One region of the Paenibacillus sp. BT-177 genome, then DNA from elsewhere that is predicted to be linked to it. Evidence: riboswitches for the same ligand, from Rfam matches in the RefSeq annotation. Region 1 holds a riboswitch; the other holds the start of a gene.
The links. A riboswitch is a leader RNA that binds a small molecule or an ion and turns the genes downstream of it on or off. The one in region 1 is predicted to bind FMN.

Region 1 (11,089 bases):
TGGGGTGCTTGGTCTGGGACTGAATGCTTCAAATTTCTCATCCTACGGTTCGGAAAAGAAGGGATCTCCAGTTAAAAGCTTTGTTCGCTTCTGTGAGCCGGAGGTGGATATTCGCGATCACAGTCCGATCGAGCAACCGCATGTGGTAGGCATTTTCCATGAAACGTTATACAAAACGGTAAATGTAATCAGCGGCCTGCCAGCAGATGGGATTGTAGTGGTAAATTCCACACGTCCGGCAGAAGAAATACGGGCTGATTTGGGACTGGTATCCGGTACATTAGCAGTGGTGGATGCGATGGGCATCGCACTGGAAGAGCGGACCAAACTAAATACGTCCATGCTAGGTGCCTTGTTCCGTGTCTGTGATTTCCTGGACCCGGAAGCAATGAGATCGGTTATTCGCAGTACTTTTGAAAAGAAAAATCCACAATTAGTGGAACCTAATCTGCGTACGTTTAATCGTGGTTTTGAAGAAATGCAACTACATGTATATCCGGTTACTGCTGATGCGCAGGATCGGGTTTTTGAACGTCCGCAGCCTTTGCTAGGGTACGAAACTCAATTGCTGGGGGGCGTTATTGCAACTCAGGGCAACAGCATGACGAAAGATGTTAGTGGTTCACGTCAGGGTTATGTACCTGAGTATGAAGCTGATAAATGTACTCATTGTGCCAAGTGTGATTCGATTTGCCCGGATTACTGCTTTGTATGGGAAGAGCAAGCAGACAAACGCGGAAGAATGATGCCGTTTTTGCAAGGGATTGATTACCAGTATTGCAAAGGGTGTCTGAAGTGTGTAGATATTTGCCCGTCGGGGGCATTAAGCTCGCGTCGCGAACAATGGGGCTGGGCGGAGCAGAATCGCGTTGCCCACCAATTTCCAGTATATGAAGGAGGGCGTGCGTAATGGCAAAGCTAGAGGAAGAACTCAAACAGACGGGCGCCGCACAAGTGACAACATTCGAATCCGGTAATGAAATGGCAGCTACAGCGGCTGCGCAGATCAATTATCATATGATGGGATATTTCCCGATTACGCCATCGACTGAGGTAGCACAGTATCTGGATCAAATGAAAACGCGTGGTCAGCATAATATTAAGCTGGTTGCAGCAGATGGAGAACACGGATCGGCAGGGATTTGTTATGGAGCTGCGGCAGCAGGAGCGCGGGTTGTGAACGCTACCAGTTCGCAAGGTTTCCTATACATGCTGGAGCAGTTGCCTGTTCAGTCGGGTACCCGTTTTCCTATGGTTATGAATCTGGTGACAAGAGCTGTCAGTGGTCCCTTGGATATTCGGGGGGATCATTCGGACCTGTATTATGGTTTGAATACAGGCTGGGTCATTTTGACGGCAAGTACGCCACAGGCTGTGTATGATATGAACATTATGGCCCTGAAAATTGCAGAGCATAGCGATGTACGGTTGCCTGTAATGGTCGCATACGACGGTTTTTATACGTCCCATCAAAAACGTAAAGTGCAATATTTTGCCGATGCAGAGACCGTGCGCGATTTTGTAGGCCCCAACCCGAACCTAAATTATCCGAATATTACGGATTTTGATCATCCTGTCACTGTGGGTGCGCATATGAACGGCGATGATCTGACGAATAATCACGTTCAACTGTCCGAAGCGTTGAAGCTTTCAGAAGGAGTATATGAGCAGGTAGCAGCAGAATATGCCGCTTTATCCGGTCGGGAATATCCGATTTTGGATCTGTATCATATGGAGGATGCTGAGGTTGCGGTATTTTTGCTGAATTCGGCGGCTGAATCGGCCAAGGATGTGGCAGATCAACTCCGCACGCGAGGCATTAAAGCCGGTGTGATTCGTCCGAATATCATCCGGCCATTCCCAGCTGCACAACTGCGGGAGGCATTGCGCCATGTCAAGGCGCTGTTGGTGGGTGAACGTGCAGATTCGTACGGGTCAGATGGTGGTAACTTGACGCATGAAATCAAGGCGGCGTTACAAGAGGACCCATTGAACCAAACCATCGTATTAAGCCGTATCTTTGGCTTGGGTGGTAAGGATTTTTATGCGGAAGATGCAGAGGCGTTCTTCCAGCTTGCGATTCAGGCGGCAGAGGCTGGACGAGCGGAAAAGCCCTTTGATTATTACGGGATTAATCCGGGTTCACCGGACAAAGTGATGCCGCAAGTCATGCAGCCACCACGTGGCAATGCATATCGTACGGGTCTGATTCAGGTTACGCCGGACGAGGCGACTGGGAAGCTCAAAGTCAAGGTACCACCTCTGCGTTCGTTGACAACCAAACCACGTCGTCTTACACCAGGGCATGGGGCTTGTCCTGGTTGTGGAGCCTTGTCTGCGCTTGAGCTATTTTTTAAAGGAATTGAAGGCGATATTGTCGTACTGTTCCAGACTGGCTGCGTTTATGTGGTGACGACAGGGTATCCATATACATCACACAAGCAACCGATGATCCACAATCTTTTTCAAAACGGGGCCGCTACCCTTTCAGGTGCGCTGGAAGCTTACATGGAGATGAAGCGACGTAATGAAATTGAGATGTCGGATGATCCGACCTTTATCATGATCAGTGGTGACGGCGGGATGGACATTGGTATGGGTTCTGCGATTGGTGCGGCTCTGCGTAACCATAAACTGATTATGCTGGAATATGACAACGAGGGGTACATGAATACAGGTTCGCAGCAATCGTACTCCACTCCAATGGGGCATATGACCAGTACGTCGGGTGTAGGGAAAATGCAAAAAGGGAAGCAAGGGCATCATAAGGATACCGTGCAAATCATGGCCGCCTGTAACATCCCGTATGCCTTTACAGCAGCCGAAAGTCATCCGCAGGATATGCTGCGCAAAGCCGCCAAGGCTCAATGGTATGCCAACAACGTGGGTACGGCATATGGTAAAATTCTTTGCGCCTGCCCACTCAACTGGAAATCCGAAGACAGACTGGGTACTAACATCGTGGGCGCCGCAGTCGAGTCTTGCTTCTTTCCTTTGTATGAAATCGAGCAGGGAAGTACGACGATTACGTACAATCCGGAAGACAAGGGAAAACGGATTCCAGCCGCAGAATGGTTAAAACTAATGGGTAAAACGAAGCATCTTCTCAAAGAGGAAGCAACGCTGGCTACCTTTGAGCAGGAGATTGAGCGTCGCTGGACTATCCTGAAAAAGAAACATGAAATTTCGGAGTTATAATTCTGTTTTTTGCATAATAATCGTGTAACATTGTTAGCCGCTGTTTCGGCACCAGTTCGATTGAGATTCCTTGCGCTTGCTGCGCAAGGAATCTTTTTTTGCGTTTATGGACTGAGGCATAAAAAAACAGGTAATGATTTCCGATATAGGAGTGGAGGCCTATAGAAGGCATGTTATAAAGTTTTCTTCTGAATTTTAAGATGCAATGAGGTGCAGGTAATGATTAAGCTGAATACAGTTGAAATAATTGAAATTATAAAGAAGCAAATCCCCAAGGTTATGAACATTACGCCAGTGGAACTCAAGTTTACGGATGATTTTGGACGAGCATCGCTGGCGGCAACAGAACACAAATTCACGCTGACGAACCAGCATTATTCTGCCAAGGTGATGGATTGTGTGTTAGAAACACAAGTGCGCCCTATTTTAATGTGTGAAATTATTTATTTTCTAAAATGCGAGTTTATTGATGGGCATGTGGATGTGCGACTGGATTATGAAGCATGTTCTGAGGGAGAGCGAGGACCTGTTGCTTCGGCCGTTATTACCTTTGACCATGATACACAGCTTGGAGTCGACGAACTGGCCGATCTGATTGATCTGGCACTTCATATGAATGATAAAACCTGGTTTGAAGAACTCTCCAGCCAATATGTCAAAACCAAAGCAGGAGCTTCTATTAGATAACTTGCTTTTTTTTGAAGTCGGTGCTAATATACGTAACAAGTTTAATGTTAATTCAATTAAATAAGAGCAAGATCCTTCGGGGCGGGGCGAAATTCCCCACCGGCGGTGATGGCATGTTTGTGAATCGCTTCTGCGAACACAGCATGGCTTAGTCCGTGACCCGGATGCTGAACAATCAGCAGAAGGTGGACCTGGTGTAATTCCGGGACCGACAGTATAGTCTGGATGGGAGAAGGATACGAAGCGCATGTGCATGACGTGACATGTGCCAATTTTTAGCATACGTAAAAATGCGTACGGCTTATTTCGTTGTAGGACAGTATCGGACGACAGCTTTGATTAAGCTTTCTTTTTGATAACGTTCTGAGCGTAATTGCTGTATCTTCGATCATGCTTTCTTTTGGCAAACCTATGATTTCATGTCATTTTAAGACATACATGAACTGCGCTTGTATACTACATATGTGACTCTCATCACCCCCATGACGGATTGAATCCTGACTGGGGGTTATTTGCGCTTACAGCAGATGAATTAGGGATAAACTGAAATGTAGTGGAAAGGAGTGAAAGTATGTTTACCGGATTGGTCGAGGAAGTGGGTCGCATTCAAAGTATTTCCAAAAGCGGTGAAGCGATGGTGCTGGGGATTTCGGGTTCTGTGGTATTGGGCGATTTGAAAATAGGCGATAGTGTCTCGGTAAATGGGGTTTGCCTGACGGCAATACAGATTGGTACTAAAGATTTTAAGGTTGATGTGATGCCAGAGACTTTTCGCAGCAGTAATTTAAGGGAACTCAGATCCGGTAGCCGAGTCAACCTGGAGCGAGCGATGGCGGCGAATGGAAGGTTCGGAGGACATATCGTACAGGGACATGTGGACGGGACGGGTACGATTCGCGGAGTAACATCAGACCAGAATGCAGTTGTGTTCGAAGTTGAGCCTTCTGATCAAGCATTATTTAAATATGTTCTCCTCAAAGGGTCAATTACAATTGATGGTATCAGCCTCACAGTCGCGCAGCGTACGAGAGATAGCTTTGCCGTATCCATCATCCCCCACACCTTAGCTGAAACGGCCTTACAAGCCAAACGTGAGGGAGACACTGTGAATATTGAATGCGACATATTGGGCAAATATGTGGAGCAGCTTTTACATTACAGAGGTTCAGTACCGATGAAGAGAGCAGATCAAGCTCCTCTTAGTTTGGACTATTTGGCGAAACACGGCTTTGCTTGATACAGCCTGATACAGAATGATAGAAAATTTGGTTCAGGAGCATTCGTGACATAAGACATAAGGAGGAGAGGGTTATGGATAGAGGCATCCAAACAAGTGCGACGACAAACATCATGGAGCAGGGCGAGTTGCACCATGACGAAGAGATTCGATTGGATTCCATCGAAGAAGCATTGGAGGATTTAAAGAACGGCAAAGTCGTTATTGTAGTGGATGATGAACAGCGGGAAAATGAAGGCGACTTTATCGCTTTGGCTGAGAAAGCATCGCCTGAGGTCATCAACTTCATGATTACAGAAGGTCGCGGGTTGGTCTGCGTGCCGATCACACAGCACAGAGCCGAGGCATTGGAATTGCATCCTATGGTAGAGCAAAACACAGATTTTCACGGTACCGCCTTTACGGTATCGGTAGATCATATGAAGACAACAACGGGGATTTCAGCGGCCGAGCGCTCTTTGACTGTTCGCGCCTTAGCCGACGAAGCAATCACGGGCAGCGATTTCCGCAAACCTGGTCACATGTTCCCGCTAATTGCTCGCGATGGTGGGGTCTTGCAACGCGCCGGTCATACTGAAGCGGCTGTCGACCTGGCCCGACTCAGCGGCTTCAAGCCCGCCGGGGTCATTTGCGAAATTATAAAGGAAGATGGCTCAATGGCCCGCTTGCCTGATTTGGTCGTGATCGCCAAGCGACATCAATTGAAGCTGATTAGCATTCAACATTTAATTGAATACCGTCGTCGTTTGTCATTGTAAAAAATTAAAAAAAAAGAGAGGTTGATAAGCATGGCACGTTTTCTGGAAGGTAATCTTGTATCAAGTGGTTTAAAGTATGGTATTGTGGTGGGCAGATTTAATGAGTTTATTACAAGCAAACTGTTAAGTGGTGCGCTTGACGCACTTCAACGACATGGTGCACAGGAAGATGAAATTGATGTAGCATGGGTGCCGGGTGCATTTGAAATCTCACTTATTGCACAAAAAATGGCTGCAAGCGGAAAATATGATGCCGTCATTACGCTTGGCACGGTTATCCGTGGCTCTACTTCACACTATGATATCGTCTGCAATGAAGTGGCCAAGGGTGTGGCGGCAAGCAGTCTGAAAACGGGTGTCCCCATTATTTTTGGTGTAGTGACTACGGAAAATATTGAGCAGGCTATTGAACGAGCAGGTACGAAGGCTGGTAATAAAGGTTGGGATTCTGCGCTGGCTGCGATTGAAATGGCCAATCTCGGTAAGCAGTTCTAATGATATAAATGGCTGAAAGAACGGCATATACTGCAAAGTGGAAAAGGGATTGGATTGTTAAGCAAGGCGATGACGTATATACTACAGAAAGAGGGATTGATAACGTAGAGCATAAGTGCTAATGGGGAAAGGTATTGTTGAATGATGATTGGAGTAAGGCAGGGGGAAGCACATTGACAGTCGTAAATTACAAGCTGGAAACATTCGAGGGTCCGCTGGATCTACTGTTGCATCTGATTGATAAAGCCGAGATCGACATTCAGGATATCCCGATTAGCGATATTACTGATCAGTACATGGCTTTTTTGCACAGTATGCAGGAGCTGGAGCTGGACATTACAAGCGAGTTTCTAGTGATGGCGGCGACGCTCTTATCCATTAAGAGTAAATTGTTGCTTCCCAAGCCACCTGTGATGGAATATGACGATTTGGATTATTATGAAGAAGAGGACTATGATCCACGCGAGGAACTGGTTCGCAAGCTGGTGGAGTATCGCAAATACAAAGGGATTGCTCGCCACCTGAGTGAACGGGAGTGGGAACGGAGTCTGATTTATGGCAAGGAGCCGGAAGATTTGAGCGCATTCTTGCCAACCGAACCCGCGAATCCGGTGCATGGGCTGCATGCAAGTGATTTGGTCGCGGCCTTTCAGCGTGCATTGCGCAAAGCTGAACGACGTACGACGGTAACCCGTGTTCATCGGGACGAAATTTCAGTCAAGGACCGTATCCGGCAAGTTATCGGGGCGTTAGAGATGGTGGGGACTGGAGGACGGCTGCTGTTCTCCAAGCTGATGCATGAGGACATGTATCGGCATGAGGTGGTTGTAACCTTTTTGGCTATTCTTGAATTGATGAAAATGAAGCAAATCTTCTGTTATCAGGAGAAGCTTTTCGATGATATTGTAATGGAGTGGAGAGGGGATTTACGGGTTAATGGATTATCTGAAGCTGAAATCAATTATTGAGGGGCTGCTGTTTCTTGCGGGAGAGGAAGGGTTGTCCACCAAGCAGATCGCCGACATTGTAGAGCAGCAGCAAGAGCTGGTTGAAAAGTGTCTGGAGGATATGAAAAAGGACATGGAGCAGGGAGGAAGAGGCCTGCAGCTTGTCCGTATTGCTGGCCATTATCAGCTTGCAACCTTATCCGAACATGCACCCTATTTTGAAAAGCTCGCCTACTCTCCGGCGCGTGCCTCACTGTCTCAAGCTGCTTTGGAGACACTGGCTATTGTGGCCTATCGCCAGCCCATTACAAGAGTTGAAATCGAAGAAATTCGGGGTGTCAAATCCGAGCGGGCCATACATACACTGGTCAACAAGGAGCTCATTGAAGAGAAAGGTCGAGCTGAGGCCATCGGACGACCAATATTGTATGGAACGACGAAATCATTCTTGGATTATTTCGGTCTAGGCTCTCTCGAAGATCTACCGCAACCGGAGCAGTTCGAGGATTCAGACAATTTGGAAGAAGAGACACAGCTATTGTTCGAGCGTCTGGAGAGCAGCCAGTCTGCGGAGAACGATTCGGATCTGGAATCCTAAGTTCATAAAATTCAAAAGACAGCCAGTCCTTACGTTGTTGAGGGCTGGCTGTTTGGCATTTTAAGATGCATGATTTTCCGCCGAAGGGTCATACTATTTTTGCCATGATATTCTATAGCAAAAGGGTAGGGAGGACTCGCCAGTGTGGAAATGGATCAGTATCGCCATCATCATCGTTATATTCATCGTACTGGCTATTCTGCTCTCTCGTATTCGATTGAAGCTGGAAATTGCCAAGCATGACAATGATGATCGGGCGCATCTAGAGATCAGAATTCTATACGGGTTGGTCAAAATGGATTACGATATTCCAGCCATTCTCATAACAGGTTTGAAAAAAGGGCTTCTCTATCGGCTTGACCGCAATAAAAACATACATAAAACGGATGCTTCTGTGGATAGCGGAAATATTGATATCGAAAAAATCAAGCAATTTATACATGATATACGGGTTTTGCTCAAGGGAACACAATCTTTACAGCGATGGCTGCGACATACATTGGCCCATGTAACAGTGTCCAAAATGGAGTGGTCTACCAATATTAGTCTGGCTGACGCAGCTTATACAGCGACCTCAACTGGTATGTTATGGGGGTTAAAAACGACCTTGATCGGTTTTGCTTCCAGCATTGTGCGCATGGATTGTACCCCAAAGGTGTTTGTTGTGCCTTATTGGGTGGACCGACTACGTTTTACTACCATCTTGAACTGTGAAGCAAAAATATCACTCGGTTATTTAATCTTTTCCATGCTCAGATTAGCTTTCCGTATATGGCGCGTTCCGGGAGGACCAGAGGCATGGAGGCGGGTTATTTCTAAAAATCCTGAGAATCAACAAGCCAGCAGTGAGGAATAAACAGTGTAGAGGATTGACATACATATTTCCCTGAACCTTTGCGCACAATAGCGAAAGAAAAGCAGTCTACGCTTGAGATAAGCAGAGGAGGAATAAAACATGTCAGATCATCCGATTCAAGGGCTCATGCAAACCGCGATGGAGAACATCAAGGCCATGGTAGACGTGAATACGATTGTGGGAGACGCGGTGGAAACACCCGATGGTTCCGTTATTTTGCCAATCAGTAAGGTAGGATTTGGGTTCGCAGCCGGGGGAAGTGATTTTAACGTAGATGAAGAGGCGCTCCATACTTCCTCAGCATCCGGTAATCATAGTGGGAAGGAAGTACATCCTTTTGGTGGCGGTAGCGGTGGTGGTGTATCTATTCATCCCATTGCCTTTCTAGTTGTTGGCAAACAGGGAGCACAAATCGTTCCGCTGGACAATCAAACGCATCTGTTTGAGAAAATAATCGACTCCACACCATACCTGATCGATAAGGTTCAGTCTATCTTCCAGAATTCAGGCAGCAACATGCAGACTCCACCTCCACAGGTACCTGCAAATGCTAATACTGACCAAAGTCAATCTGGACCGGCTTACTTGTAAAAGTTATTGAAATTAAAAGTGTGCTCTCAAGAAGGTATCCCCAAGGCGAGCGTGGCCTAGGAATACCTTCTTTTTAGTATGAACTCGGCCTCTATTCCTGAATATACTGCCTTCCACCAATGACAGCATGTATACAGTGACTGAATTCTTGGTAATAAAATGTATTCACTGATAGTTCATTTTTTCGGTTTTCTTCGGGTGCGAACTGGGATAGGTAAACGAAGTCAGGGTAGATCACTTCATTCGTCAAATAAGCAGATACCGTGGCATCCGGGCGACGATGTCGATTAAGAGAATCAATAATACCTTGAGCCGGCAAGATGCCAATCCCATGGCCATAGAAAGAATCTTCCTTCAGTTTGACGACATTTTCTCCCTTCCATTCCAATGCATCGGACGACACATCTGGATTGTTAAAATACAGAATGTCCCCAGAAACCGCTTTATGGCTGCCTTGCTGTTGTATAAGCCTGAGATCACTGTCATAGTGCCAATCATACAACAGCATATCTGCAAAAATCTGATTAAACTCACTTTCTAGAATGGAATCCAGTACTCCTTTGTACAACACAATAACCATTGCTGTTGCACATTCAAAAGCGTACTGTTGACCGTTTATAAAGATATCTCTGATCCCTTGCGCCGGAGTGACACCTGCTTTGATCCGAAAACCGCCTTTTTCCGTTAACTCCCAAAATTGTGGGTTGCAACGCGCGGTAGCAAAAGTGGCGAAGGATACACCACTTTGATGCAATGCTTGTGCGGACTCTACAATCCGCGATCTTAAAATCATTTCAAACTGTAATCGCTGCATGTTGTAACCCCCGATTCATATTTAACGTTTAGTAACTAATATTATATGTGTTCAGGAGTGCAAGTTGCTTGGTTAACATAGAAAGAAAGCAAAAGAGGAGCGGCTAATGACTGTCCTGTACAAGGAATTTTCTGTTATAAAGGTGGACATACTTTGAACAGCTTGGACATAGAATGGTACAAGACTTGCTCAAAACCGGAGGAATCCAAATGTTTAAAAAAAAACAACATATCCATGCGGACCACAGCCATTTTAAGAATAAGGCACGCGCATTTGTTTTACCGCTAGCGCTTATGCTTGTTTTGTCATTGCCGCTTACATTGCTGAGTCCACAGCCTGTTCTGGGAGCGGTGACAACAGAAGCAACACCGCCCGCGTTAGGAACTCATGCACAGGCTGCTTCTTTAATTGATGTCACATCAGGACGGATCATATATTCAGCCGAAGGTGACCGGGAGCTCCGAATAGCTAGCCTAACCAAAATTATGACTGCGATTGTAGCCATTGAACATGGACACTTGCAGGACCGAGTAAAAGTGAGTTCAACGGCGTATGCCAAAGAAGGCTCCTCGCTTTTTCTGCAAATGGGTGAACAAATGACGCTGGAAAATATGCTATACGGCTTAATGCTCCGTTCGGGTAATGATGCAGCTTCTGCCATTGCCGAGCATATTGGGGGGACAGAGGAGGGATTTGTCCATTTAATGAATGACAAGGCGGTTCAGCTTGGGCTAAACCATACGCATTTTGCTAATCCTCATGGGCTGGATGCCGATGGACATTATTCCTCAGCCAACGATATGGCCCGGCTCACTGCTTATGCGCTGCATAACCCAACTTTTGCCCGTATCGTAAAAACAGAACTGAAGAAAGCACCGAACCCCAACGATTCCTGGGACTATTCATGG
Region 2 (11,089 bases), on a different contig from region 1:
GTGCCTTTTCCTGGCGTTGTGCTTTATCTACCTTTTGAATTTCAAGACCGTATTCTACATTTTCCAATACAGTCCGATGTGGGAACAGGGCGAACTTTTGAAAAACCATACTGATGGTTTTACGACGAACTTCGCGGAGTTGTTCTTTGTTCATCTTACGGAGATCTTTGCCGTGGACCAGAATTTCACCGGAGGTAGGCTCAATCAAGCGATTTAGCATTCGCACCAAAGTGGACTTGCCGCTACCTGATAACCCCATAATTACGAAAATTTCACCTTGCTTAATTTCCATGTTGGCCTTATTAACACCAACAGTAATCTGTTTTTCTTTGGCCAGCTTTTCCTTGCCCCAGCCTTGCTCCAGGAGCGGAACACCTTGCTCTGCGTGAGGACCAAAGAGTTTGCTGACATTTTTGACTTCCAAAATCGTCATACATACACCTCTTCTTTCTATACTTTGCTTGGTATTAACCCCATGTTGCATGATGGATTGAGTATAAAAATCATAATTCTGTACATCCTGAACGGTTAATGACAAAATTAATTGTAACAGAAGCATTGCTTACATTTCAAACAAAAAAACTGTTCGTAAAGTACGTACAGAAAAAACTGTACAAACTTTCCTTCGATATGCTCCTTCGTTCTTTAGAATGCTCAAACATTCGGAACTTTACAACCGATAGTGCTTTTTTTAAAATAGACAATGAAATATGACCATAAGAAAAAGATTTATGTATATCCATAATTTTAAAAGTTTACTATCATTAGCAATTTTGCGAATTATGATTTTGAACGATCATGCTGTTGTAATATAGACAGAAGCTTTGCTTTTGAAACATTTCATTCCGTATTGAAAGATTTCATATATTGCGTCAAAGCTAATCCTTTACGGGTAAGTCGTTCATACTAGGTTGTGCAAAATGCTCTAAAATTAGGAGGTTGCAAGCATGAGCTTGTACCAGTTAGGTGATGAGCAGCAGGCATCGCTGCAAAAAATTCGCAAACGTGTCATAGAAGCTATAGGTAAAAACATGGACCTATATGGGATCACTCTGTCCGCGGGGCATTTGTACGGTTTGCTTTTTTTTGCGGATAAACCGATGACGCTGGATGAGATGGGCCGTGAAATGGAAATGAGCAAAACGAGCATGAGTACAGGAGTTCGAACGTTGTTGGATCTGAAAATGGTGAACAAGGTATGGAGCAAGGGCTCACGCAAGGACTTGTATGAAGTCGAGTATGATTGGTATCAAACATTTACTGACTTCTTCGCTATTAAGTGGAGAAAAGCAGTAGAAACAAATTTACTCGTACTGCGCAAAGCCATTGATGAACTGGACAAATTGATGGCGCAGGGTGAAGAATACGAGGAATTTAAGGCGATTCTCCAGCAAGACCGTATGAAAATGAAGCAGGCTGTGGCTTATTACAAGTGGCTAGACCGATTGATTGATTCAATGGAAAGCGAAGAAATTTACAAGCTGATTCCGAAAGAAGAGGTTCGGGACTAATCACGATCCGCCCATCCTGTTTACAAAATGCCGGAGCGCAAAAGCGCTTCCGGTATTTTTTGGTTTGGTCCTGCACAAAGGGTATAATAGAGATATGTAAAGATTGATAGTATACCGTTATGTTAAACATACGAGATAAAGGAGGGTTCATGATGGAAAGTAATACAGTACATACTCGTCTAGGTCAATTACGTGGAGAAACAGGGAATGGATATCATGTGTGGAAAGGTATTCCATATGCACAGCCTCCTGTTGGAAAACTACGTTTTCATGGGCCACAGCCTTTGGAGCCTTGGGAGGGTGTACGGACTGCGACGAGTTTCGGACCCATCTGTCCGCAACCCATGCCCTCCGCTGAAAGTATGACTGGAAATCTGGTGGAACCGCCAGAGCAGTCCGAGGATTGCTTGTACCTGAACATTTGGACACCAGCTTCGAAGGCTCCTGAGAAGGGACGTCCGGTGATGGTGTGGATTCATGGTGGTGCCTTTGTCACTGGGTCTGGGATCATCCCTTTATATGATGGGGAACGCATGGCGAAGAATGGCGGTGTTGTTGTAGTTACGGTCAATTATCGGTTAGGGCCGTTAGGATTTTTGCATTTGACTCCAAAGGGAAATGGGCTGACCTCAAATGCCGGACTGTTGGATCAAATCGCTGCACTGAAATGGGTTAGGGATCATATTTCTGCCTTTGGCGGCAACCCGGATGAAGTAACGGTGTTCGGTGAATCGGCAGGCGCGATGAGTATTGCCGCTTTATTGGCGATGCCAGCCGCTGAGGGGCTGTTCCAGCGTGCAATTTTGCAGAGCGGGGCATCGCAGGTGTTGCCAACTGCACAGGCCGAGCAAGTGGCGGCTGTGTATTTACAGCAACTGGGTGTAGACACTCAGCATCCTGAGCGATTGTTTACGTTGCCGACAGATGCGTTGATGCTCGCTATGGCAAAAACACATGAAGTCATCGGACCAGGGATGGCGATGATTTATCAACCCGTTGTAGACGGGGTGACCTTGCCGGATGTACCCCTGTCTGCAATCGCCCAAGGCTCAGCCAAACAGGTATCTGTTATGATTGGAACGAACTTGCATGAGGGGAACTATTTCATTCGCAAAGAATCCCATCTAATGAATAAGCCAACAGCACGTCAGGCATTGGAAATGATGACAGGCATGTCCGACATTGGCGACCTGATAGAACCTTTTCCAGTTACCATTGAGGGACAGGCGCAAATGTTGACCGATCTCATTTTTTGGCGTCCCGCGTTGGCTCTTGCCGCTGCACAGTCGGCGTATGCATCGGTATGGATGTATCGTTTTGATTGGACCCTGCCGGGACATCCTACCTTTGAACAAGCGGTGCACGGTGCAGAAATTGCTTTTGTTTTCGATAATCTGAAGCTGCTGGGCAAGCTGGGATTAGAGATTCAGCCTTCGATGCAGAAGCTTGCTCATGATATGCAGCAGGCATGGATTGCTTTTGCACGTGAAGGGAAGCCCATGCTGCCTGAGACGGCATGGCCGATGTACGACAAGCAACAGCGAGCTACAGCCATTTTTCATCAGAATATTATGGTGGAACATGATCCAGAAGGGGATAGACGCCGCCAACTAACGGGGCAGATGAGCATATAGGTAAATACGAGACATTGTTTCAAGGATTCAACGAAAAAGCCTTCGCCCGTATTTTGTATGCGGACGAAGGCTTTTGTTAGTCAGGATTTTGGAAAATTCGATTCCAGTCGCTCCAAAGTGTAAAGATATTGACGAACTAAACCATTTCGATCTATATCTTGTTCATTGGAAGTCGCTTATTGGATTTTTGAAAAATCCTCTAGTAATTAGATGTACTGCTGCCCATCTTACTAGCATGAAACTGCAACGATGCAATGTGTAGGTTAAATCTTAAATCGCTTAACCAGCTCTTGCAGATCCTGTGCCATGTTGGACAACTCTTGTGAGGAAGATGCGATTTCCTCCATGGCTGCCATCTGCTCTTGAGCGGCAGCGGAGGTTGTCTGCGAACTGTCCGCCGAATTGCGGGATAGGCTTGCCAAATGGGTAACAGTGGCGGAAACCTCCTCTGTACTTGCTGAGATTTGTTCAGCAGCAGCGGACACACTTTGAATTTGTTCCACGATATGAGAAGTAGAGCGTTCAATATTTGTAAATGCACCTTCTGCATCTTGGCTAATTCGTAATCCTTCACCCACCTGATTACGAACATTGCCATTCATCGTGGCGGTAGAGCGTTGAATCAAATCGAGCATCTGCGTAATGATCTGACTGATGGAATCAGCGCTTTCCTTGGACTGTTCCGACAGTTTGCGTACCTCTATAGCGACTACGGCAAATCCACGCCCAGCTTCGCCTGCTCTGGAGGCTTCAATAGATGCGTTCAGGGACAACAAATTAGTTTGCTTGGCAATGGCAGCTATAGCCGCATTCATTTGCTTCGCATCGTCCGAGAGTTGGGATAGCTCATCCATCAGACTAGCCGTTTGGCTTACAGCTTCCAGAATGCGGTCCATCTGTGTCCGCACATGGCTAATCATTTGACTGCCTTGAGCTACGTCTTGCTCGGTTTCTCCTGCTGAATCCACGATAGAGCTAGCCGATTCAGCAATCGTGCTGACACCCTTCGCCATTTCTTCAACGGCATTGGCGGTTTGCTCGGATGCTTCGGCGCTGGTCGCTGCATTTTCCGCGGATTCCATAACCGTTTCCGCTACATGTTGTACGGACTCCGTCGTTTGCTCTGTGCTCTCCTTGATTATCAGGGAAGAGGATGCAAGTCGGGAGGACGTTTGGTTGACCTCGGAGACCATCGAATGCAAGGAATGTGTCATCTGGTCAAAATTCTGTGCCAGCTCGCCGAACTCGTCCTTCCTAGACAGATTTACACGTTCGGTCAGATTTCCATCACGGACGATCCGTGTTCCTGCTTGCAGCTTCTTGAGAGGGATCAGGAATGAGCGGATCATCAGCACTATGATGATCGCAGCGGCCAGTATGGAAATAACAATTACAATCAGGCTTTGCCTCAGAATCGGTTGGGCTGCATCACTGTAATCCTCCAGATCCGATAATGCAACAATATTCCATCCAGTGAGAGGGTCCTTAAGTGTAAAGGCCAGCACATCCCGATTCATAAATTTAATTTGCGACACGGAAGGAGTATCATTTTCTCCGGTTGCCGCCACTTTGGGAAGTCCCTCCATAGTGTCAGCCGGTTTTTTGCCAGTCTTGTCAAAGGCTGTTCCAGCTCCAGATACAACCTTATGATCAGAATCAACAATGATGAGTCCTCCGCGTTCGCCTATCTTAACAGACTGCAGACTGTCCCCCATCTTGTCCAGATTCAAAGCCAATGCAACAGCCCCTTCACCGTTCTTCAGCGTTGCCGATACATTAACTACTAGGTTCCCTGTCGTAACGCTGGCAACTGGAACACCGACAAATATGTTACCCTTATGTAGCATCGCATTTTTGTACCATTTTCTCTCCCTAGGATCATAATCAGCCTCCTTTTTTAGCGGAGAACGGATATATTCTCCTTTCGCATTGCCAAGGAGCGCGGCATCTAACTCAGGATGAGCTTTGACGATGTCATCCAATTTTTTCTGAAGGGCTTCTTGATCGGAACCAATGGAATCAGCTTGGATTTCACTGGTAAGGACGTCCACGTCCTTCATGATCGGGGATACATACTGATTGACATTGCTTTGGATCAGATACAGATTCGTGTATACCGAATTAGCCATTTGCTGACTGAGCTGTGTCGTAGCCCCCTGATAAGAAAAGTATCCAATAAGTAAGCTCGGAATCAATAACACAGCCAAAAAAGAAATGATTAATTTTGTCCTCATTAAATAAAACTGCTTGAGAAACCTGTTCCACCACGGAACTGTTTGTTTTTCTTTAGTCATGTTTTTTCTCCTCTGTGTCTGATGGTCACTACATTGTTTTATTCGACAGAAATCGACTAATTTTATAGATGTAATCTTAAAAAATGATGAATCAAGGCATGTTTTAGGTACATTTTTTAAAAAATAGTTCTTAAGGGCTAATCACGGTATGAATATGCATACATAAAAAGCCAAATCGGAGATGCAAAAGCATCTTCACGATTTGGCTTGGGTGAGCATGAAAGGGGGTCATGCTATTAATTTTTTTGCTGACGAGAAATCATAAAGAGTGTAACCCAGATAAGCATAAAACCAGTCAATTGCGCTACGGTAACGATTTGTTGGAAAGCGATCCAGTTAATCACGACACCTACCATAGGAAAGCTCAATTCTGCCATCGTAGCATAAGAAGCTTTGGTTGTACTTAAGCCTTTGTAATACAGTAATAAGCTGAGAAGACCCGGAAGCAATGCCTGCAGCAGCAAGTTGATAATTACAGCTGCGCCCGCCCATGTACCTGTAGGCATATTCCACGGAGCATGCTCCACAGAGGTGAGAACAATGAGCAGAGGGAGCGCCACCATGAAGCGAAGGGAGGTTACAGTTTCATATTTCATCGAACGGAGCAAGTAGCTGCCCATAACGGTCGAACCGCCCCACAGAATCGCTGCACCCAGTGCAAGCAGACTACCAACTTGAACAAAATCATGAACATGTCCAAAGGGAAGTGACCAACCGAAAGTCAGAAGATACGTCCCGAACAGAGCGATGACAATTAATATTCCAAAATGACGCGGTAACATTTCCTTCAATACAACGCGGGCCAGAATAATAGCAACCAAAGGTTGAAGCTTCTGAAGTAAAAGTACGGCATTCAGATCACCGTTGCTGAGCGCCATGGTGAAAATCACACTGGCCAGTGCCGAGCCACCCCATGAGACAAACAAAATAGCGAAAACCTGACGAAATCGTATCGTTTTGAGTTCCTCGCGATGCTTCCACAGCATCGGCGTCAGAGCGATAAAGAGTAGCGCATGCTCCATCAGTACGATTTGTGCTGAGGTAAATGATTTTAACAAAATAATACGAAACAGCGGGTCTGCGCCCCACAAGGCCGCTCCAATCGCGACTAGCCAAAAACCGCTTTTCATGTGGGAGCTACGATCAAAATCCTTGGATGTTAGTACAGTTGATGATTGACTCATACTTATTTAGCTCCTTGCGAATACAGGACCGGTGGCACAAAAACCCCCGTCCATGGCGAAGGCCATGCAAGACGGGGGTTGATCAAATAAACTTGCCGTTTGATGCAAGTTAAATGAAGTCACTGCACAACCATAATGCAGTATTCATCAACTTTGCGGCATGTTCATATTTCGATCTTCTTCCATCCGGACTTTACCGTCGGCTTTGGCATCTCACCAAATCAGTCCGTATCCTGTTGCCGGATACAGAGTCGCGGGCTTAGCTCCATGAGCCATACCGCCGGTTGGGAATCTCACCCTACCCCGAAGATCCTTATTCCGTTTTTTAATTTCTCCTATAGGATATACCTGTTTTTGAATGAAGTCCAGTGAAAAATGTGTGTATATCAAGCAAGGATTTTCATCTTTTTATGAAAGCGTTCTATGTTTAATCCTGATTACTAGGCAATATCCTTATACTCAATGCGCCGAATGGCTGCATAAGCCACAAGCATTCCCAGCACAGAAAAGCTGATTTGCACGGGAGCAATGGAGCTAAGGGTAGCACCGTTATTATTGGAGAAAAGTAATGCTACAATCAGAATCGAGGTCACAATAGTCGTGGGTACAGAGTATCTTCGCATTCCCATATACAGTGGAACCAATCCCATAAAACTGGCGGCAACGGCATTGATTAGCGTGCGCGCTGATTGCTCGGCTAGTATAGAAAGAGTGAGCTTATCCGGTACAATTATGACAAACTGGTTGAGCAAATGGATCGCAGCCGTAATGATGATTTCCGAGATTACAATAGACAAGAATGTAAACAGAAGCACAATCAAGAGCTTGGCGATCATTAGCTTTTGACGATGAATCGGATACATGAACAAGATTGTAATCGATTTGGATTTAAATTCTCCTACGATAAAACGGCACAGTAGAACGGAGGCAAATACAATAAACGTTGCCCTCACCATATTGTCCATAAGATCGAGAAGCTGAGCGTACTGTGTAAATTCGGGTACTCCTTCATTTTGGCTGTCCAGCGCAATAATACAGAGCAACCCCAAAATGCAGGCGTTGGCGATCAGTGCTGAACGGATATAACCCACCAGATGAAGCTTCTTCATCTCCAACTGTATTAATTTAAGCATGCTGGTGATCACCTCCATGTAACAGACGTAAAAAGTAGTCTTCCAGCGTACTGCTTTTTTGATGAATGGAATCGACCTCTACATCATTTAAAATGAGCGTTTTCGTAATTTGCTTCTGCGGTACACTAAGATCGTAAATACGTATACTCTGTTCACTGAGTACCTTTATATTATTCAGACTCAGATGATGGGAGAGGATATAGGCTGCTTTTTTACAATCGTTGGTAATAAATTCGATATATTCCGTATTGGTATCCCGTACCTGTTCCATCGAAACTTCCTCAATCAGCCGTCCGTGATTAATCACGCCTATTGTATCTGCAATCTGCTCAATTTCCGCTAATAAATGACTGGACACGAGCAGCGTCATCCCATATTCCTTGCATAGCATATGGAATAACTGCCGAATTTCCTTGATTCCCACCGGGTCCAGACCATTAATCGGTTCATCCAAAATGAGTAGCTCCGGCTTGGTCGCAATGGCTCGGGCAATCCCGAGACGCTGCTTCATTCCGAGTGAAAAGTCTTTTACCGGTTTGTCACCCGCATTCCGCAAGTTCACTAATTCCAGTGCATCCCGGACAGCCTGCTTATTATAATAGCCCATGTATTCACAATGAAGCTCAAGATTTTGCTGAGCCGTCAGCCTTTCATAAAAAATCGGATATTCAATAATCGAGCCCATCCGTCCGAGCAGATGATAAGACTGTGGCGTTAGCTTTTCACCGAACAGTTCAATCTCGCCCGATGTTGGCTTGAGCAGGTTGGTAATCATTTTCATCACCGTCGTCTTGCCCGCTCCATTGGGACCGAGAAAGCCATAGGTTTCCCCCTTGCGCACATTCATACTGACCCCTGCTACAATTTCATTGCCCTTCATGGCTTTGGTCAGCTGATGTGTACGTAATATGTAAGTCATGGGTGTTCTCCCTTCGTGTGCTGTTGATAATTCAAGAATAAAGGGCGAAATGTTCATTTTTCTTTCGTAATCCTTACAAATTTATTAAGTTGAGCAGTTCGCTTAATAGCTGATCTTCTTCAAAGTAAAAGAGAAAACGGTCTGGTCATAAGGTTTGCTGGTCAATTGCATCTCTCCATTCATACATTCAACCAGTCGTTTGGCAATCGTAAGGCCCAGTCCACTGCCCTGTACCGCCTTATTACGGGAATCCTCAAGTGTGTACATGCGTTCAAAAACCTTATCCTGCTCCGGCTCCTGTATGCCTTTTCCACGATCCCACACCTCTATACGCACCGTATCCTGCTGTTCTGACAGAGTTAGGCCTAGCGTTCGACCCTCTGCCCCATACCGAATGGCATTCGAAATCAGATTGCTCAGCACCCGCCCAATGGCTCCTTCGTTCCCCAAGGCATGAATGGGATGCTCCGGGATGTCAATATGTACCGTAAAACCCTGAGCCGTCAGCAGATCATAAAACTCCAAAATGCTGCGTCTGCATAGTTCTCCTATCTCCAGTCGGGTCAGTTGAATGTCAGTATCGTTAGCTTCCAGCTTCGCCAAGTTAAAAAAACTTCCAATCAACTCAATAGCCTCGCTGGTCTTTTGATGAATTCTGGATAGCAGCTTTATACGTTCTTCTGGCGAAATATCTGGATCGCCATCCAGCATCTCGGCATATCCAAGCACAACGGTAAGCGGGGTCTTAAGATCGTGGGAAATGTTCGAAATCATTTTGCGCATAGCGATTTGGCCCCGGTGGTAATCGGCTGATACTCTCAGATTTAAGTCTAGTAGTCGGTTGATTTCCGTCATGAGTCGCTGCAGTTCCACGTCACCTGTAACATATAGCAGCTTTTCCGCATGATTTACGGTCACGATCCGCTCTAGTAGGGTTCGAACATTCTTGATTTTGCGCTTATAGGCTACACGTTCCCGCCAAAGCCATATGATAACGACGGACATTATGAGGACGACAATCCATTCAAAAATGTTTTCGATGATCATATCAGCCAGTCTCCCATTTGTAGCCGATGCCCCACAACGTTTTAATATGGACAGGGTGAGAGGGATCTTCTTCAATTTTCTCACGTAGGCGGCGAATATGGACGTTAATCACATTCTCATCACCCATATAATCGTCTTTCCAAATAAACCCGTATAATTGAGCTTTCGTAAATACCCGGTTCGGATTGGATGCAAACAGCTTCAGAATATCGGATTCTTTGGCTGTTAGCTGAATTTCATTTCCATCGCGAATGACTGTAAAATGATCAAAATCAATGCGTAGATTTCCATAGGTCAACACTTGTGCTTGCGGCTGTTCCTCCTGCTGTTGCAGACGGGCATATGTAGTCGATCTGCGGATCGCGGACTGAATACGAGCCGTCATTTCGAGCATTGAGAAAGGTTTGGCAACATAATCGTCTGCCCCGAAGCCCAGTCCAAGCGCTTTATCCACATCGCTGTCCTTAGCCGACATAATCAGAATCGGCACGGCGCTACGGGTACGAATTTGCCGGATTACCTCCATACCATCAACCTTCGGCATCATCAAATCTACGAGGATCAGGTCATAAGTATGCCGTTCAAAGGCAATAAGCCCTTCTTCCCCGTCAGAGGCGGTGGTTAAATTGTAGCCCTCCTTGGTGAGTGCTTTAAGCAGCATTTCAGCAATAGATAGATCGTCTTCAATAAGTAAAATATGCTGTGGCATAGGTGTGAAACACCCCTAATTTTTAGATTAGCTCGTGTGACGAACTGTATCTGAATTATATAGAGCGGTGGAGGGGATTTCCATAAAAAATATCCACTAAGAAATTGAAAATGCCCTGGTTTGTCCCGAAGGAGCTACGTTCAGCAGTGTCAGGCAATAAATCATTCCCCTATCCTATACTGAAATAGTCTATAATCCGATGTTTGGAATACGGAGTTATAATATCCGGGGTATGCCTGATGTGAGAGACTAGGTATGCCAGATCATGAGCTACGGTACAGGACCGTCAATAAAGGAGAGCAATGATGTTTGTTATACGGGGAACAGAAAAACTGCTGAAGGAATGGGAGACTGAACCACTTCAAGTTGATATTTATCCGCCTTTGAATAGTTGGCATGCCAGATTGTTCTTACTAAATCGCAGAAAAAATATTGTGTTTATGCATGATATTTCCCGCTTAAGCGTCACGCTGTTTGGAATTAAAAAATCGCAGTACAAAAATCTGCCAGCTCTTTTTGTACAAACCTTGAAGGAATTAATGATCAGCGAAGGGTTTGATGAACAGATCGTTAAGGCATACATACAGGAAGGCGAGCAGATGCTGGCGACTACGACGAACAGACATAGTGTGATGGTAACCTTAGATGAGATTATATT

Region 2: another riboswitch for FMN. It lies ahead of OIU26_RS07880 (DMT family transporter); the one in region 1 lies ahead of ribE (riboflavin synthase).

What each region holds. Positions count from the first base shown of each region.
Region 1 covers NZ_JAOYTP010000001.1:352,920-364,008, reverse strand. The annotation lists gene OIU26_RS01830 (2-oxoacid:acceptor oxidoreductase family protein) at 1-910, shown strand, start outside; gene OIU26_RS01825 (thiamine pyrophosphate-dependent enzyme) at 910-3,198, shown strand; gene OIU26_RS01820 (IDEAL domain-containing protein) at 3,418-3,885, shown strand; FMN riboswitch at 3,954-4,126, shown strand; gene ribE (riboflavin synthase) at 4,457-5,122, shown strand; gene ribB (3,4-dihydroxy-2-butanone-4-phosphate synthase) at 5,197-5,880, shown strand; gene ribH (6,7-dimethyl-8-ribityllumazine synthase) at 5,911-6,375, shown strand; gene OIU26_RS01800 (segregation and condensation protein A) at 6,549-7,343, shown strand; gene scpB (SMC-Scp complex subunit ScpB) at 7,312-7,920, shown strand; gene OIU26_RS01790 (DUF2953 domain-containing protein) at 8,063-8,776, shown strand; gene ytfJ (GerW family sporulation protein) at 8,876-9,367, shown strand; gene OIU26_RS01780 (protein-glutamine gamma-glutamyltransferase) at 9,459-10,181, opposite strand; gene OIU26_RS01775 (D-alanyl-D-alanine carboxypeptidase family protein) at 10,391-11,089, shown strand, end outside.
Region 2 covers NZ_JAOYTP010000002.1:356,164-367,252, reverse strand. The annotation lists gene OIU26_RS07900 (quaternary amine ABC transporter ATP-binding protein) at 1-433, opposite strand, end outside; gene OIU26_RS07895 (GbsR/MarR family transcriptional regulator) at 948-1,511, shown strand; gene OIU26_RS07890 (carboxylesterase/lipase family protein) at 1,664-3,145, shown strand; gene OIU26_RS07885 (methyl-accepting chemotaxis protein) at 3,409-5,439, opposite strand; gene OIU26_RS07880 (DMT family transporter) at 5,676-6,623, opposite strand; FMN riboswitch at 6,794-6,938, opposite strand; gene OIU26_RS07875 (ABC transporter permease) at 7,064-7,756, opposite strand; gene OIU26_RS07870 (ABC transporter ATP-binding protein) at 7,749-8,675, opposite strand; gene OIU26_RS07865 (sensor histidine kinase) at 8,778-9,722, opposite strand; gene OIU26_RS07860 (response regulator transcription factor) at 9,724-10,431, opposite strand; gene OIU26_RS07855 (DUF6933 domain-containing protein) at 10,737-11,089, shown strand, end outside.